Regions from separate parts of the Microbulbifer sp. ABF4_143 genome, predicted to be linked through region 2. Evidence: predicted binding sites of a transcription regulator. Region 2 holds the regulator's gene; each other region holds the start of a gene.
What was found. The regulator PhoB, encoded in region 2, activates phosphate uptake and scavenging genes when phosphate is short. The targets are predictions, from matches to a motif close to TGTCATAAANNTGTAACA.
Positions count from the first base shown of each region.

Region 1: ACXAF3_RS15875 (substrate-binding domain-containing protein) is a predicted target of PhoB. The motif match lies at 2,479-2,496, and genes of this name have one in related genera.
Region 3: ACXAF3_RS09725 (porin) is a predicted target of PhoB. The motif match lies at 1,622-1,639, and genes of this name have one in related genera.
Region 4: ppk1 (polyphosphate kinase 1) is a predicted target of PhoB. The motif match lies at 2,864-2,881, and genes of this name have one in related genera.

Region 1 covers NZ_JBSWWT010000024.1:7,769-11,978, forward strand. The annotation lists gene ACXAF3_RS15870 (DUF6279 family lipoprotein) at 1-793, opposite strand, end outside; gene ACXAF3_RS15875 (substrate-binding domain-containing protein) at 908-2,221, opposite strand; gene nagK (N-acetylglucosamine kinase) at 3,091-4,038, shown strand; gene nagB-II (glucosamine-6-phosphate deaminase NagB-II) at 4,082-4,210, shown strand, end outside.
Region 2 covers NZ_JBSWWT010000001.1:244,289-248,498, reverse strand. The annotation lists gene ACXAF3_RS01145 (dicarboxylate/amino acid:cation symporter) at 1-50, opposite strand, end outside; gene ACXAF3_RS01140 (chorismate--pyruvate lyase family protein) at 179-787, shown strand; gene ubiA (4-hydroxybenzoate octaprenyltransferase) at 811-1,692, shown strand; gene phoB (phosphate regulon transcriptional regulator PhoB) at 1,783-2,487, shown strand; gene phoR (phosphate regulon sensor histidine kinase PhoR) at 2,522-3,823, shown strand; gene ACXAF3_RS01120 (hypothetical protein) at 3,944-4,210, opposite strand, start outside.
Region 3 covers NZ_JBSWWT010000010.1:59,247-63,456, reverse strand. The annotation lists gene ACXAF3_RS09730 (DNA internalization-related competence protein ComEC/Rec2) at 1-1,464, opposite strand, end outside; gene ACXAF3_RS09725 (porin) at 1,742-2,689, shown strand; gene ACXAF3_RS09720 (bifunctional 2-methylcitrate dehydratase/aconitate hydratase) at 2,769-4,210, opposite strand, start outside.
Region 4 covers NZ_JBSWWT010000017.1:47,355-51,564, reverse strand. The annotation lists gene aceK (bifunctional isocitrate dehydrogenase kinase/phosphatase) at 1-42, shown strand, start outside; gene ACXAF3_RS13730 (hypothetical protein) at 113-610, shown strand; gene ppk1 (polyphosphate kinase 1) at 597-2,657, opposite strand; gene ACXAF3_RS13720 (Ppx/GppA phosphatase family protein) at 2,894-4,210, shown strand, end outside.

The DNA of each region.
Region 1 (4,210 bases), on a different contig from region 2:
GCTGCTCGGTGGTACTGGCGAGGATTTTTTCACCCAGTTCGCGCGCCTGCTGCTCGCGCCGCGCCTGCATCTGCCGGTAGTCCTCCGGCCACAGCTGCTGCGGGTTCAGCATCAGGTCGCGCATCTTTTCCAGGTAGCCGTCCGGCTTGCGGCGCAGCAGGTCGATAAAATGCGCCTGCCAGACCTGCCGCTGTTGGTCGCGCAGCAGCGGGTTGTATTCCACCTGGGCCACCCAGGCGGTGATCAGCTGCTCCTGTTCTTCGCTCAGGGAGCCGAGCCAGCGCTCGCTCTGTCTGCGTATCTGCTTTTTCCTGCGGCGCTGGATTTTTTCCGGTGACTTCTGCCATTTCTGCAGGGATTCCTCGCGCTTTTCGTCCAGGGTCCGCTGCAGCTGGTCTATCTGGACATCGCTCAGGGTTGCGGCCAGCGGCAGCAGCAGGTCGTACAGCTGCACGCTGGCGGTATGCAGAAATTCCTGCAGCCGACCCTCCACCGATTCCAGCTCCAGCTGCTGCAGCTGGCCCTGTTCGACCCGGTCTGCAAGCCGTTCCAGATAATCGGCGTAATGGGGTAGCTGGGTCTGGCGGTGCCAGGCGTGGAAACTGTCCAGGGCGGCCTTGAGCTGAGCCTTCTGTGCGCCGCTGAAATCCACATAGTCGTCGATCTGCCAGCGCATCCAGCGGTCCAGGTGGGTGTAGGCGAACTGGATGCTGGAGCAGCTGGCGAACAGCAGCAGTGTGGAAACCAGCGCCGCCGCGCCCAGTATCCGTCTCAGAGGTTCCGCCGTCGCCATCCGTCCTTCCCTGTGAAATCCGGCCGCCAAACTATGACGGGCCAATTCTCACTATAGACAAGGGCCGAGGGAACCTATGAAAGCCAGAGAGGCTGTGGAGTGATTCAGAGGTTCCTAGTTTATCCACACCTCGACGCGGCTGTTTTTGACCGGCGCCCGTTCCCGGTCGGCGGTCAGCGGGGCGAAGGCGCCGAGGGCGAGAATGCGGCTGTCGCCCAACTGGTGCTCCCGCAGCAGCGCGCCCTGTACCTTGAGGGCGCGAAAGCGGGAGATGATATCGGAGATATTGCTGTTGGACTTCCGGTCGGAGAAGCCCACCAGGGTCAGGTTCAGGTCCCGCTCCGACGTCGCGACAAAGGCCTTCAGGCGGCGCAGATCCTTGAGCGCGCGGCTGTCCAGCTCCGAGCTGCCGTCGGCGAAGCGGAAGGAGATGCTGAGCCGCTCCCCCCTCTCCATCAGTTCCCGGTAGGCCTGCGGCGCGTTGGGGTAGGGGGCCATCTTGAGTGTCACCGGCGTCAGGTTGATAAAGCCGGATTCGGCCACCAGCTGCTGCCCCTGCGGCGACTCGACGAAGTGCAGGAAGGCGTCCACATGGGGCTTGTAGCGGCCGGGATTCTTGTACAGGTACAGCCGCCGTGTCAGCGGGAAGTCCTCGGTGGCGATAATGCCGCGGTCCGGTACCACGGCGGCCAGATCGCCGGCCTTGATCGCGACCTTTTTCACGCCTTCGGCATCGGCGAAGGGCAGGTAGCCGATGGCGCCCGCCTGGCGCTGTACTATGTGGCGGGTCTCGGCGTTGCCGGAGACTTCGTAGACGCGGGCGCGGGGTGCCGGCGGCAGGCCGGTGCCGAATACTTCTTCGTCGAACGTGGCCCGGGTGCCGGATTCACCGTCCCGGTGCAGCGGCCGTATCGGCAGGTCGGCGCCGCCGAGTTCCGCCCAGTTCACTATCTCGCCGCTGTAGATCTGCCGCAGCTGCGCCAGCGTGAGTTGGGTGATCGGGTTGCTTGGGTGCACCGCCACGACCAGGGCGTCCAGGCCGATCACATGCTCCGCCTCGGCGCCGGAGAGGTCGCCGAAGCGCGCCAGCAGCTTCACCTCCTTCTGTTTGACCCGGCGTGAGGCCATGGCGATATCGGCGCTGTCGTTGTCCAGGGCCTTGAAGCCGGTGCTGGAGCCGAGGGCGACAATGGGGACCTCCACCGGCTGGCCCTCCAGCCGGGCGCTGATCCAGTGGCGCTCGCCGGCGCTGCGCTGCGCGATATCGCTGGCGTCGAGACTTTGCAGGTAGCCTTTCACCAGCAGCGGCGCCAGCTCGGCGCCGACGGTATTGGATCCGGTCAGGCGGAAGAGTGTTTTGGTTTCCGCCGCCTGGGCCGGCAGGCCCAACAATTGGCAACACAGAAGCGCAATCAACAAAGCGCGCATGGATAAGCCCCCATTTCGATAACCTTGTATTTGATGATCGCCCGCAAAATACCGGCGCAGATGCACGGATCTGCCGCCATTTCACGGGATCGCGCCGGCCTGTGACCGGTCGCGCGGTTGTGTATTGGTGTTTTTTGCAACGAACCTGGTCGCTGTCATAGTCGGAGTGCCGCGGGCTGCAGTGATGTCGCTTGCGGAAGGCGAGTTCGCAGAGTGTGGACGGCGCCATTCTGGGTGGGGGCTTTATCGCAAATAAATATGACAAAAATATTTCAGTGGGACCGCGGAGTCGGGGTCTCGGGTCGCCGACGCCCTTGCCAGCCGCCGGGCGGGGCCCGGGGCGTCGGTGGGCGAAATGCGAATCCGCCTATATACTTTGTGTCGTCACAGGTTAGTTGTGTGTTTTTTGGGCAGCTGTGCCCGCCGGTCCTTCCACTGGCATTTTTTTGGAAAATGAGATGACAACGCTGTCATTTCTGGTGTAGTATTCCTCCCATATTGGCACTGGCGCCCTCTGGCGCCGGCCGGTTTCCCGGGGGAAATCTAGGGAACCTCTGAATAATTCCGCGATACCTCTGGCTTGCAGAGCGGTTCACAATCAAGGCGCGGCTTCGCAGGAATGTCTAGACCTTTCAAGAAGCCGCAACGCAGGGTGTGGATCGCTCTGCAAGCCCCGCAGGGCGGGCCCTGAAGGCCGCATCTGCGGCGTTGCAGCTCTTGCAAAGGGCCGGACCATTCGCGGCGAGCTGCGCCTAACAGCAGCTGCAGCCTTCAGGGCCCGCAGAGGCATTGCGGAATTATTCAGAGGTTCCCTAGTGGGAAGCTCGGTAAAGACACATAACAATACAAAATCTTAGAGGCCGGTACAGATGGTTGCTTTGAGAGACAGGGATACACTTTTTATTGGTATCGACGGCGGCGGCAGCAAGTGCCGGGCCGCTATCGTGGACGCGGGCGGTCGCGTCCTCGGTACCGGTGTTGCCGGACCTGCCAACCCACTGCACGGCTATGCCCAGACCATCGACTCCATAGTGCGCTCCGCCGCCCTGGCCCTGGCTGACGCCAAACTGCCCCCGGAGACCCTGGGTGAGCTGGTGGCCGGCGCCGGCCTCGCCGGCGTCAATATGCCGAGCCTCTACAGTGAAATGGCCTCCTGGGCCCATCCCTTCAAGAAGCTGTACCTCACCACCGACCAGCACTCCGCCTGTCTCGGCGCCCATCGCGGCGGCGACGGCGCCGTCATCATCGCCGGCACAGGCTCCTGCGGTTACGCCTGGGTCGAAGGTCGCAGCAAGCTGATCGGCGGCCACGGCTTCCCCCACGGGGACAAGGGCAGCGGCGCCTGGATGGGTATGGAGGCGGTCAAGTATGTGCTGATGGCCCTGGATGGCCTGGCCGAGGATTCCCGCCTCAAGGGGGAGGTGTTGAAGGCCCTGGACGCCGGGGATGCCAACGAGGTGTTCGAGAAGATCGGCGGCAAGTCCTCCAGCCACTATGCGCGTCTGGCGGTGCCGGTGATCGAGTGCGCCGAGGCCGGCGACCCGGTGGCGGTGGCCATAGTGCGCGACGGCGCGGCCTATATCAGCGACCTGGCGGACAAGCTGATGGAGCTGAAGCCGCCGCGCCTGTCGATGATCGGCGGCCTGGCGCCGCGCCTGCGCGCCTGGCTGGCGCCCCATGTGGTGGAGCGCCTGGCGGAGCCGCTGGATGCGCCGGAGATCGGCTGTGTCTACTTCGCCCAGCAGTCCCTGGCGCGCGAGGCCGGCGAAACCGGCCCGGCCGCTCAGGAAGCCGATTCAAAAGCCCTGTTCGGGTAAGGCCCGCAGGGGCGCCCGCTTGGAAAATGGAACCCGAGATTTTATGACTGCAGTAACTCCCGCCGAGGCAACACAGGTAGATAGCGGTATGGCCACCACCGTGATGGAAAGCGAAGCCCGCGAGGCCCCCGAGCGCATCGCCGAGCAATTGCAGAGCAACGCCGACACCATG
Region 2 (4,210 bases):
GCGACAATGCCCGCGAGCATCGCGATCAGGATTCTGGTAGTGAGACCCATGGACAAATTCTCTTCTGTTTTGTGTTGTCAGAGCAGCCGAGCACTATAGCCACTGGCGCCTTCCGGGGCAAAGACGAGCGGCCGCCGGCCACTGTACAATGCCCCTTTGCGAAGTCGCGGAGTGACCGTTGTACCCGTCCCCATTTGAATCCCCATTCGAGCCGAGCGGCGACTGGCTGGCGCAGCCGCTGGAATCCCTGCACCGCCAGCCGCCGGCGGCGCTGCTGCCGTGGCTGCTGCACCCCGGATCCCTGACCGCGGCGCTGAAGCAGCTCTCCGGCGGCGACTTTCGCGTGCAGGTGCTGAGCCAGCGCTGGCAACAGCCGCGCCTGGAGGAGCGCCGCGAGCTGAACCTGCGCGACCGCAGCCGCGCGCTGGTGCGCGAGGTGCTGCTCTACGGCTGCGGGCAGCCGTGGATCTACGCCCGCAGCGTGCTGCCGGAGCGCTGCCTGCAGGGCAGATCCCGCTACCTGCGCAGCCTCGACAGCCGCCCGCTGGGGGAGCTGCTGTTCAGCGAGCCGGATATCCGCCGCGGCCCGATCGTGCTGAACCAGCTGCAGCGCAACCCGCGCTGCCAGCTGCGCGAACTGGCCGGCGAGGGGGACAGCGCCTGGGGGCGTCGCTCCACCTTCTGGCTGCGGGAGAAGCCGCTGCTGGTCGCCGAGACTTTCCTCAGCGCCTTCCGGCCCGAGCGGCCGCCGCAGGCCAAGGCCGAAGCCGCCGTCGAGACAGAATAACGGCAGAATACGGAGAAAACCCTGTGATCAGCCAACAGATATCCCAGCGCTGGCCCGCCGCACTGCCCTACTGGCAGCTGGCGCGCTTCGACAGACCCATAGGCTCGCTGCTGCTGCTGTGGCCCACCTGGTGGGCGCTGTGGCTGGCCGCCGGCGGCTGGCCGGGCCTGCACCTGTTCGCAGTCTTCACCCTCGGTGTGCTGCTGATGCGCGCCGCCGGCTGCGCCGTCAACGACTTCGCCGACCGCGAGATCGACGGCCACGTCAGGCGCACCGCGGCGCGGCCGCTGGCCACCGGCAGCGTCAGCCCGCGCGGCGCCCTGGTGCTCTTCGCCGGTCTCAGCCTGGCCGCCTTCGCCCTGGTGCTGACCACCAACCGGCTGACCATTCTGCTGTCGCTGGCGGCGCTGGCACTGGCCTTTTGCTATCCGTTCGCAAAGCGCTACACCCACCTGCCGCAGCTGGTGCTCGGTGCCGCCTTCAGCATGGGCATTCCGATGGCCTTCGCCGCCGCGACCGGCGAGGTGCCGCCGCAGGCCTGGCTGCTGTACACAGCGAACCTGCTGTGGACCGTCTGCTACGACACCTTCTACGCGATGGTGGACAGGGACGACGACCTGAAGATAGGCGTCAAATCCACCGCGATACTCTTCGGCGAGCTGGACAGGGCCATGACCGGCGCCCTGCAGCTGCTGACACTGTTCGCGCTGCTGCTGGTCGGCCAGCGCTTCGAGCTGGGCGCGGCCTTCTACGCCGGGCTGGGCGCCGCCGCCGCGCTCTTCGCCTACCAGCAGTGGCTGGTGCGCGAACGCGAACGCGATGCCTGCTTTCGGGCCTTCCTGAATAACAACTGGGTCGGCGCGGCGCTATTTGCAGGAATTTTCTTCCACTATCTGCTCAGTTGAGCTGCCGTTTGGGATAGGCTGGCGTTCGTCATATATTTGTCACAAAAATGCCGTTAAATGTCCGACAGGAATTTAGGGTATGGCAGCCAGATGCACAGTAAAACGATCCTGATAGTCGACGACGAGGCCGCGGTGCGCGATATGCTGCGCGTGGCGCTGGAGATGGCGGACTACCGCTGTATCGAGGCGGAGAATGCGCAGGAGGCCCACGCGCTGGTCATCGACGAGAAGCCGGATCTGATACTGCTGGACTGGATGCTGCCGGACGTGTCCGGCGTGGAGCTGGCGCGGCGCCTGAAGCGCGACGAGCTGACCGCGGCACTGCCGATCATCATGCTGACCGCCAAGGGCGAGGAAGACCACAAGATCAAGGGCCTGGAGACGGGTGCCGACGACTACATCACCAAGCCCTTCTCGCCGCGCGAGCTGGTCGCGCGCCTGAAGGCGGTGCTGCGCCGCGCGGGCCCCGCCACGCCGGAGGAGCCGCTGACCGCCGGCGGCCTGGTGCTGGACCCCCTCAGCCACCGCGTCACCATCAACGGCCAGCCGGTGGAGATGGGACCGACCGAATTCCGCCTGCTGACCTTCTTCCTCTCCCACCAGGAGCGCGCCTACACCCGCACCCAGCTGCTGGACCACGTCTGGGGCGGCAACGTCTATGTGGAGGAGCGCACCGTGGACGTGCATATCCGCCGCCTGCGTAAGGCGCTGGCGGTGGACGGTCACGACCGCTATATACAGACGGTGCGCGGCACCGGCTACCGCTTTTCTGTGCAGACCGCGGAAAAAGTGTAAGCTAGCGCGCAACACCGCATAAGACGACATCACTATGCTGGATCGCAGTATTGGCGAATTCTCGCGCTTTGTAGTTATCGCCCTCGGCTGCACCATCTTCGGCTTCTCCACCGGTAACTGGCCACTGGCGCTGATCCTCGCGCTGGCGGTCTACCTGTGCTGGATTCTGTGGCAACAGAGCCGCTTCAACCGCTGGCTGGCCAACGGCCGCCGCGGCCCCGCGCCCACCGCCTTCGGTATCTGGGGCGAGATCTCCGACGACTTCTACCGCATGCAGCGCCGCCACCGGCGCGAGAAGCAGAAATTACACGCGATGCTGCGCCGGGTGCAGGACAGCACCAGCGCGCTGCGCGAGGGCATAGTCGCGCTGGAGGACGACGGCAACCTGGCCTGGTGGAACCCCGCCGCCGGCGAACTGCTCGGCCTGCAGCCCGGCGACGCCGGCCAGCCGCTGGTCAACTTCGTGCGCGACCCGGGCTTTGTCCGCTACCTCCACCGCTGCGAGCAGGGCGCGCGCGAGCCGCTGACCCTACCGGCGCCGGGCGACGACGCGCGCACCCTACAGCTGGAGGTGACCCGCTACGGCCAGGATGAGGCGCTGGTGATAGTGCGCGACGTCACCCGCCTGCACAATCTGGAGCAGATGCGCCGCGACTTCGTCGCCAATGTGTCCCACGAGCTGCGCACGCCGCTGACGGTGATCGCCGGCTATCTGGAAACCCTCGAGGGCAGCGGCCAGGCGCCGCGGGGCTGGCAGCGGCCGCTGGCGCAGATGCGCGAGCAGACGGCGCGCATGACCGCGCTGGTCAACGATCTGCTGCTGCTCGCGCGCCTGGAGACCTCGGAGCGCGACAGCGGGCGCGAACAGGTGGCGGTGGGGGAACTGATGGAGCGCGTGGCGCGGGAGGCGCGCAGTTTCAGCGGCGGCCGCCACGAAATCAGCGTGGACTGCGAAAAAGACGCGACCATCACCGGCGACGCCAGCGAGCTGCACAGCGCCTTCGCCAACCTGGTCCTGAATGCGGTGAAATACAGCCCCGCCGGCGGGCCGATTCAATTGCGCTGGTGGCTGGACGGCCGCGGCGGCCACTTCTCGGTCAAGGACAGCGGTATCGGCATAGACCCGATACATATCCCGCGCCTGACCGAGCGCTTCTACCGCGTCGACGCCGGCCGCTCCCGCGACAGCGGCGGCACCGGTCTCGGTCTCGCGATCGTCAAACACGTGCTGTTGCGCCACAGCGCCGAGATGAGCGTCGACAGCACACCGGGGCGCGGCAGCACCTTTACCCTGCACTTTCCAACCAGGAAGCTGGGGTCGACTGCGGCCGCCTGAGCGGTTTCGAGTATTCTGCCCCCACTGCAGGAGCGGCCCATGGCCGCGATCGATCTATCCGGATTCTGCCGGACTCCGATCGCGGTCATGGGCCGCTCCTACACCATGGAAATAACCGTTTTACTCCAGCTCCTGCAATACCACTTCCTCGCCGCCTTTCGTATAGGTCACCTTCTCTCCCTCACCCACCGCATTGCACTGGCGGCGCAGAGTCAGGTGGTGCAGCTGCAGGTCGCCGTCGCGCAGCAGCAGGTGCTCGCGGCCGTCGTCGTCCACCGGCAGGGCTTCGGTGCCCACCAGGGCATCGCGCAGCGCGCGCAGGCGCGGCATGTCCCGGTAGCGGTCCAGGTCGCTGGACAGGCGCTTCTTCATGCGCTCGCACTCGTG
Region 3 (4,210 bases), on a different contig from region 2:
CATCAGCAGGTCCAGCTGCCAGGCGGCGAAGTCGATACACCAGCCGCCAGGCGCCGTTCCCGGCAGCAGTGCGCCCAGCATCAGCGGCGGCAGCACCAGGAATCCCAGCCAGGGAATGGCAACCAGGTTCAGCAGTACGCCGCCGGGACTGAAGCCGGAAAAGAACAGCAGCGACGGCAGCAGCAGCGCCACCGCCACCAGCCACTGGCTGCGCAGCAGCCCCAGCCCGCCGTCGATCAGCCGCCGCGCCGGCGGCGGATCGCCGATTCGATCACTCAGCCCCAGGCGACCGCTGAAGCCCAGCAACAGCGCGGCCACCGCGACAAACGACAGCCAGAAGCCGGCGCCGTAAAAGGCCAGCGGCTGCAGCGTCAAAACCAGGGCCAGCGCCAGGGCATAGGCGAGGCCGGCGCCGATTCGCCGCCGCCAGTGCCAAGCCAGCAGCAGCACCCAGGTCATCGCCAGCGCGCGCCGCGCCGACAGGGGCGCACCCGCGAGCAGGGTGTAAACCAGGGCGCCGGCCAGTGCAAACACCAGGGGCAGAGCTCGCGGCGTCGCGCCGGTAGAAAGGCCGATCGAGCGCCCCAGCAGGCGGCCCAGCAGCAGAAAGAAGCCGGCCACCATACCCACGTGCAGACCGGAGATCGCCAGCAGGTGGGCGGTGCCCGTCTCCCGCAGCAGCTGCCGGTCGCCATGGCTCAGGCCGCTCCTGTCCCCCAGCAGCAGCGCGCTGAGCAGCTCCCCCCGGCTCTGCGCGGTTTCCATCAGCCTGTCCCGCAGCCAGTGGCGCAGCGCCGGCAGGCCCGCTTCCCCGCCGAGCCACTGCGGCGGCCGGTCCTGGGGGCGCACATAGCCGGTGGCGTAGACGCCGCGGCGCAACAGCCAGCCCTCGTAGTCGAATCCGTGGGGATTGACGCTGCCGCGGGGGCGCTTCAGGCGCACCGACATCAGCCAGCGGCCGCCGGCGCGCAGCTGCGCGCGCGCCTTGTCATCGATGCGATACCAGGTGAGGTCCAGCAGTTGACCGCGCAGAGCCGGCAGGGGATCGCCACCCCGCTGGCGGGATACCCGCGCGCTGAAGCGCAGGCTGGCGGCGGAGCGGCTGTCGCCGAAAGAGAATTCCGCAGTGCGCAACTGCGGCAGGGAGACCACCTCCAGCTCCAGCAGGAAGTCACCGCCGTGGGCGCCGGGCGGCAGGCGCTGCGCCAGCGCCTGCTGGTTGTGCCACAGGCCCCAGCCGGCGCCGGCAAGCGCCGCGAGCAGCGGCGGCAGCAATCGGGCCCGCGCCGGCAGCAGCAGCGCGCCGGCCAGCAGCGCCGCGCCGAGCCAGGTCAGTGCCGCGAGGGAGGGCAGCCGCGGCAGGCTGCCGACGGCGATTATCGCAAACGCATAGATCCACAGCAGAGCGGCCGGGGAAGCACTCCCCCTCCGTCCAGGCCTCCGCAGCGCCGCCAGCCGCTCCATTCCCCTGCCCCACTCCCTGTGTTCAGGACTCCGTTTTGCCAGAATTGCCGGCCGGGCGCAAAGCCGAATGGCCCGGCGCCGATTGCCGGGCCGGGGCGCAGTCGCGCCCGAATCACACGGCATTAACCGGAAACATTTTATTCAGAAAAGTGACATCTTTAATATGTTTGTAATATTTGCCTCGCAGAATCCGCACCAACTCGAGGGATGGCCATCATGCGAACGACAACGGATGGCCGGACCTGAACCCAAAACCATAAACTGTGCGAGACGACCGATGAAAAAGACCGCTATCTCCCTGGCCATCGCCGCCGTGGTTCCCGCGCTGGCAAGCGCCCAGGAATCCGAAATCGTCGACTTTTACGGCAAGGCCAATGTGGCCTTCCAATCCGCCGACGAGGGCGACGGCGAGACCACCGATATCCGCAGCAATGCCTCCCGCCTGGGCGTCAAGGGCGAACTGCCTTTCGACAACAGCGGTATCAAGGGCATCTACAAGATGGAATACGAGGTGGACATCGACGGTGAGGCCGACGAAACCTTCAAACAGCGCAATATCTACGCCGGCCTCGAGGGCGGCTTCGGCCAGGTGATCGGCGGCAAGTTCGACACCCCGCTGAAAGTTGCGCAGAAGAAGGTCGATCTGTTCAACGACCTGGAAGGTGATATCAAAAGCATCATCACCAAGAGCGACAATCGCGAGTCCAACAACCTGCAGTACACCACCCCGTCCTTCGGCGGCTTCAAGGCCTCCGCGGCCTATATCAGCCACCGCGACGAGGTGATCGGCGTCGACGATCTGGGTCGGGAGATCACCCGCGACAACGGCACTTCCGTGTCCCTGGCCTACGACAACAACGGCTTCTACCTGGCCTACGCCTACGATATGGACGTGGAGGCCAACGACTGGGACGTGCAGCGCATGGTGGCCCAGTACAACATCGGCCCGGTGCAGGTGGGCGCCCTGTTCGAGGAGCAGGAGAAGGCCGACGGCAGCACCCAGGACGGCTGGATGACCTCCGTGGCCTACAAGATCAACCAGTGGACCATGAAGGCCCAGTACGGCCAGTCCGATATCGTCAAGACCGACGGCGAGACTTACAGCCTGGGCCTGGACTACAAGCTGTCCAGCGCCGCCAAGGTATTCGGTTTCTTCACCGACGAGACGGCGGCGGACGATTACGAGCGCAGCTACTTCGGTATCGGTACCGAGCTCAAGTTCTGATCGGATTTGAGCGATACAAAAGAGGCGGCCAGTGGCCGCCTCTTTTTGTTTGGACGAACACAAAGTTCGCCTGCCGGTATCAGATCACAAACAGATCCATAAACTCGTGCACCGGGGTCTGCTCCAACTGCTGCTGATCCCTGCACAGCGCAAAGATCTCCTCACAGCGCCCGGGCGGGAAACGCGTGGCCAGATTGGTTCGGAATTTCTGCTCCAGCAGCGGAATCCCCTCCTTCCTGCGGCGGCGGTGCCCGATCGGGTACTCCACCTCGACCTTGTCCGTCGCCGTTCCGTCCGCGAAAAACACCTGCACCGCATTGGCAATGGAGCGCTTATCCGGGTGCAGATATTCTTTCGAGTAGCGCTTGTCCTCGACCACCTCGATCTTTTTCCGCAGCCGGTCTATTCCCGGGTGTGCCCGGTGAAAGTCGTCCTCATAGTGCTCCGCCACCAGGTCGCCAAACAGCAGCGGCACCGCGGTCATATACTGCAAACAGTGATCCCGGTCGGCGGCATTGGCCAGTGGCCCCTCCTTGGAGATGATGCGGATCGCGGACTCGTGGGTGGTGATCACCACCCGGTCGATGTCATCGATACGGTCTTTGACCTGCGGGTGGAGTATCACCGCCGCCTCGCAGGCGGTCTGGCTGTGAAATTCGGCCGGGAAGGAGATCTTGAACAGGATGTTTTCCATCACATAGCTGCCGTAGGGGCGCTGAAAACGGAAACTGTTTCCGCCGAAACACACATCGTAGAAACCCCACTGCTTCGCCGTCAGCGCACCGGGAATCCCCATCTCGCCGCGCAGTGCGATATCCGCCAGGCGCACCGCGCGCGCCGTGGCGTCCCCGGCGGCCCAGGATTTGCGCGAGCCGGCGTTGGGCGCGTGGCGGTAGGTGCGCAGCGCGCTGCCGTCCACCCAGGCCTGGGACAGCGCCGCCATCACCTGCTCGCGGTTGCCGCCCTTCAGCCTGGTGGCCACCGCGGTGGAGGCCACGCGCACCAGCAGCACATGGTCGAGACCGACGCGGTTGAAGCTGTTCTCCAACGCCAGCACACCCTGGATTTCGTGGGCGCGGATCATCGCGTCCAGCAGATCGCGCATCCGCAGCGGCCGCTTTCCGCTGGCAACATTTTTCTGCGACAGGTAATCCGCCACCGCGAGAATCGCGCCGAGATTGTCGGACGGGTGCCCCCACTCGGCCGCCAGCCAGGTGTCGTTGAAATCCAGCCAGCGCACCAGGCAGCCGATATCCCAGGCCGCCTTGACCGGGTCCAGCCGAAACTGGGTGCCCGGTACCCGCGCGCCGCAGGGCACCAGAGTGCCCTCGACAACCGGCCCCAGGTGTTTGCTGCACTCGGGGAAACGCAGCGCCAGCAGACCGCAGCCCAGGGTGTCCATCAGGCAGTAGCGCGCCGTGTCCCAGGCCTCGTCGGACTCTATCCGGTAGTCGAGGACATAGTCGGCGATATCCTGGATCACCTGGTCGTAGTCCGGGCGGATATTCAGGTCGACATTGG
Region 4 (4,210 bases), on a different contig from region 2:
TGGCGCTTCAAGCGGCGCTCCATGCGAACGGGCAGGCGCTGAGCCGCGCGGCCCGGCACCGGAAAATTTGCGGCTATAGTTGAAGGAGGCCCATAAACGCGAGGTAAAGAGTGTGCGTCCTATCGGCTTGGCGGCGGCTATTTGCGCGCTGGCGATGATTTTCGGCGGCGGCTGCGGCTACCTCCCCAGCGAGCTGGCGAAGCCGGGGGAGGGAAAGGCGCGACCCCACGCCCGCGTGGCGGCGAAAAAACACACCGTCAGCTGCAGCACACCGGCGCGGGGCTTCCGCCGGATCAAGTTCGACGACCTCTATACTTTTACCGACGACTCCGAACAGCCATTTCGCGAAGCCGACAACGCGCCGGCGCAGTACGACGTCAGCGCCTATGTGTGGGGCTTCGACAACTGCATGCAGGCCGGCACCTGCGAGGGCGGCGACCACTACTGGCTGATCAGCCGCGGCCCGGGCAGGGACTTCACCACCTGGGTGGTCACCCCCCAGTACCCGCGCATCACCATCCAGTCCACCTGCCGCGAACAGCTGAAGGTCGGCGAGCGCTACCGCTTCTCCTTCAGCCGCGGCAAGCTGGTGGGTTTCAGCCGCCGCTGACTGCGTTACTCTGCCGTTTCAGATATCGGTAAATTGCGTCCTGCGCACGGCAGCCCTTATCGGTGTTGCTGGCAATGCGCGTGTTGCTCTGCTCCGCATCCAGCACCCGCGCCTTCTGGTTGTCGCTCCACTGCAACTCCATGATTTTCTTCACCACCTTGCGGTGTTCCTCGTCGAGAATCGGAAAGGTCACCTCGACGCGGTGGTCCAGGTTGCGGGTCATCAGGTCCGCCGATGACATCCATACCAGCTCATTGCCGCCGTTGTGAAACATATAGACACGGGCGTGTTCCAGATACTTGTCAACCAGGCTGATCGCCTGGATATTTTCCGACAGCCCCGGCGTCTCGCATACCAGTGCGCACATGCTGCGCACTATGATGCGCACCTGCACGCCGGCGGCGCCGGCGCGATACAGGCGCTCGATCAGTTCGCTGTCCACCAGATTATTGCACTTGAAAAACAGCGCCGCCTGTTCGCCGGCTTCGGCCGCGGCAATCTCCCGGTCTATGGCGTCCAGCAGCGTCGGGCGGTTGCTGTAGGGGGACACGGCTATGTGCCGGTACTCGGGCCGCAAGTGGGTGTACTGGATAAACTCGAACACGTCGTAGACATCCCGCCCCAGTGCCTGGTCGCTGGTGAGCAGACTGAAATCGCAGTAGACGCGGGCGGTGCTCTCGTTGAAATTACCAGTGCCCAGGTGGCTGTAGAACCTGTTCTCGCCACCCTCCCTGCGCACGATGGAAATCAGCTTGCAGTGCACCTTGAGCCCGGGCACGCCGTAGATCACATGCACGCCGGCGTCGCGCAGCTCGTTGGACCAGTGGATATTGGCCAGCTCGTCGAAACGCGCCTGCAGCTCCACCACCGCGATCACTTTCTTGTGGTTGCGCACCGCATTGACCAGCGCCGCCACCACGCGGGAATTCCTCGCCACCCGGTAGAGGGTAATGCGTATTTCCGAAACCTGCGGATCTATGGCGGCGGAAATCAGCAGGTTGGTGATCGCGCGGAAATCGTGATACGGGTAGTAGTAGAGCTGATCGCGCCCGCGCAGCAGGTCGAAAATGCTCTGGTCTTCCGGCAGCGTCGGCAGTGGGTTCAGGGGCTTGTAGCAGTGGCGTGCCGACTCGGCAGGAAATCCCATAAAGTCCTTGGAATTGTGGTAGCGGCCGCCGGGGGTGAAACTGTCGTAGCGACCCATCTTCAGTTTTTTCTTTAGCAGCTTCAGCAATGCCCCCGGCATCTGCGCGTCGTAGGCCATCCGTACCGGCTCCGCCTGCTTGCGCTTTTTCAGCGATTTGGCCACCCGGTCGACGATGTTCTGGGTGACGTGCTCCCCCAGCTCCAGCTCCGCATCGCGGCTGATCTTGAACATATAGGCCTCGGCCTGTTCGATCGGCAGCACATAGCGGAACACCTCCACCAGACAGGCGCGGATGATATTGTCGAGGACGATATAGACTTTCTCGTGTTTACCCTGGCGCGGCGGTATCACCACGAAGCGCGACAGGGTGTCGGTGGGGATCTCCATGGCCGCGAAGCGCTCCGAGCCGTCCACAAGCCTCAGGTGAATCGCAAAGTAAATGCTCGCTTCATTCAGAAGCGGCATGGTATCCCGGTCGTCGATGAAAAAGGGCTCCAGCTCCGGCAGCACCTCGCGGTGGAAGTAGTCCACCACGAAGGCGCGCTGCTTTTCGCACAGCTGGGTTTCGTTGACCAGGTGGATATGGTGTTTGGCCAGATCCAACAGTACCTTGCTGTAGGCGGCACGGGAGCGGCGCTGCAACCTGAGCACCTTTTCGTTGATGCTGGCCAGCAGCTCCGAAAACTGCTTTTTCTGCTCCGCACCCTTGGCGAATGTGGCCAGGCGTCGCACGTCCGCCACACGCACCCGGTAGAATTCATCCAGGTTGTTGGAAAAGATTCCGAGAAAGCGCACCCGCTCGATAATGGGCACCGTCTCGTCCTCCACTTCCTGCAGGACGCGCTCGTTGAAGGAAAGCCAGCTTAGCTCTTTCGGATATAGGGGCGTATCATTGGGCATGGAGTGACTGCCAGGTCCCTGAGGATCTCCGGGTGGCCGAAATAAAATATTAACCCGGCAACCGAATAGGTTAACGGGTTAATGCGGTACAGGGATGTGCCGCCGCCAGCCGCAGGCTGGCGCGAGCTCGCTAAATACCAGCAGATTCACACATCTGCGCCAGTATTTAACCGCCGGGTTAATAGTAAGGCAGTTTGCTACATTCAGATGACAGTTTTTTGACAAGGAAGCGGATGGTGCCTGACCGAGAACGCTACGCCGCCCTGGACCTGGGCTCCAACAGTTTCCATCTGCTGCTGGCGGAATTCCGCGACCAGCGCATGGTGCGCCTGCATACGGATCGCGCCATGGTGCGGCTGGCCGAGGGTCTGGACGAGGCTCGCAACCTGGATCCGCTTATCGCCGAGCGCGCGCTGGCCTCCCTGCACCGCTTCCGTCCGGTGCTGGCGGAGCTACCGCCAGACCATATCCGCTGCGTCGGCACCAACACCCTGCGCGCCGCCGCCAACGCAGACGGCTTTCTCGAATCCGCCGAAGCCATTCTCGGTGCCCCCATCGAAATCATCAGCGGCATCGAGGAGGCGCGGCTGATCTACAGCGGCGTCATGGCGGCCGCCGACAGCCCGCCGCGGTTGCGCTGCGTGGTGGATATCGGCGGCGGCTCCACCGAGCTGGTACGCGGCCGCGAGGTGCCGCACCGGTTGCAGAGCCTGTATATCGGCTGCGTCTCCTTCAGCAAGCGCTTCTTTGCCGACGGCCTGATCACCAGCAACACCGTCAACCATTTCAACCGCGCCCGCCGCGCCGCCCGCGCCGAGCTGCAGGAACTGCAACACCTGGCTGAAAACGCCGAAGTGATCGGCTGCTCGGGCACTGTCAAGGCGGTGGCGCGGGTGTTGAACGGCGGCGAACTCGCCGACATCCGGCGCGAGGATATCGACCGGCTGGCGGAAAAGGTGGCCGCCGCCAAACACATCGCCGAGCTGGACCTGCCCAACCTGGACGAGGAGCGGCGACCGGTTTTCGCCGCCGGGCTGGCGATACTGCACGCCATCTTCTGCGAACTGGATATCCAGAGCATGCAGGTGTCCCCCTACGCGATCCGCGAGGGTATAGTCCACGACCTGGCCGGGCGGCTGCACGGCGGCGACCGCCGCGCCGACACTGTCGCGGCGATGATGCAGCGCTGGCAGGTGGACGCCGGACAGGCCCGCCGCGTGGGCGACACGGCGCTGGACCTGCTGTACCAACTGCGCCCCGATCCACCCGACGAACAGCAGCAGCGGCTGCGCTGGGCCGCGCAGCTGCACGAAGTCGGCCTGGCGCTGTCCCACAGTAGCTTCCGCAAGCTCGGCGCCTATATGATCGAACACGCGGATCTGGCGGGCTTCGCCAGAAGCGAACAGGAAAACCTGGCGCACCTGCTGCGCAACCAGCGCGGCCGCATCAAACCGCCGCGGGAACACTACGGTTTCCACCCCGATCCGGATCTGCTGCTGTGCCTGCGTCTCGCCTGCATCATGCACCGCGACCGCACCGACCGGGCGCTGAAC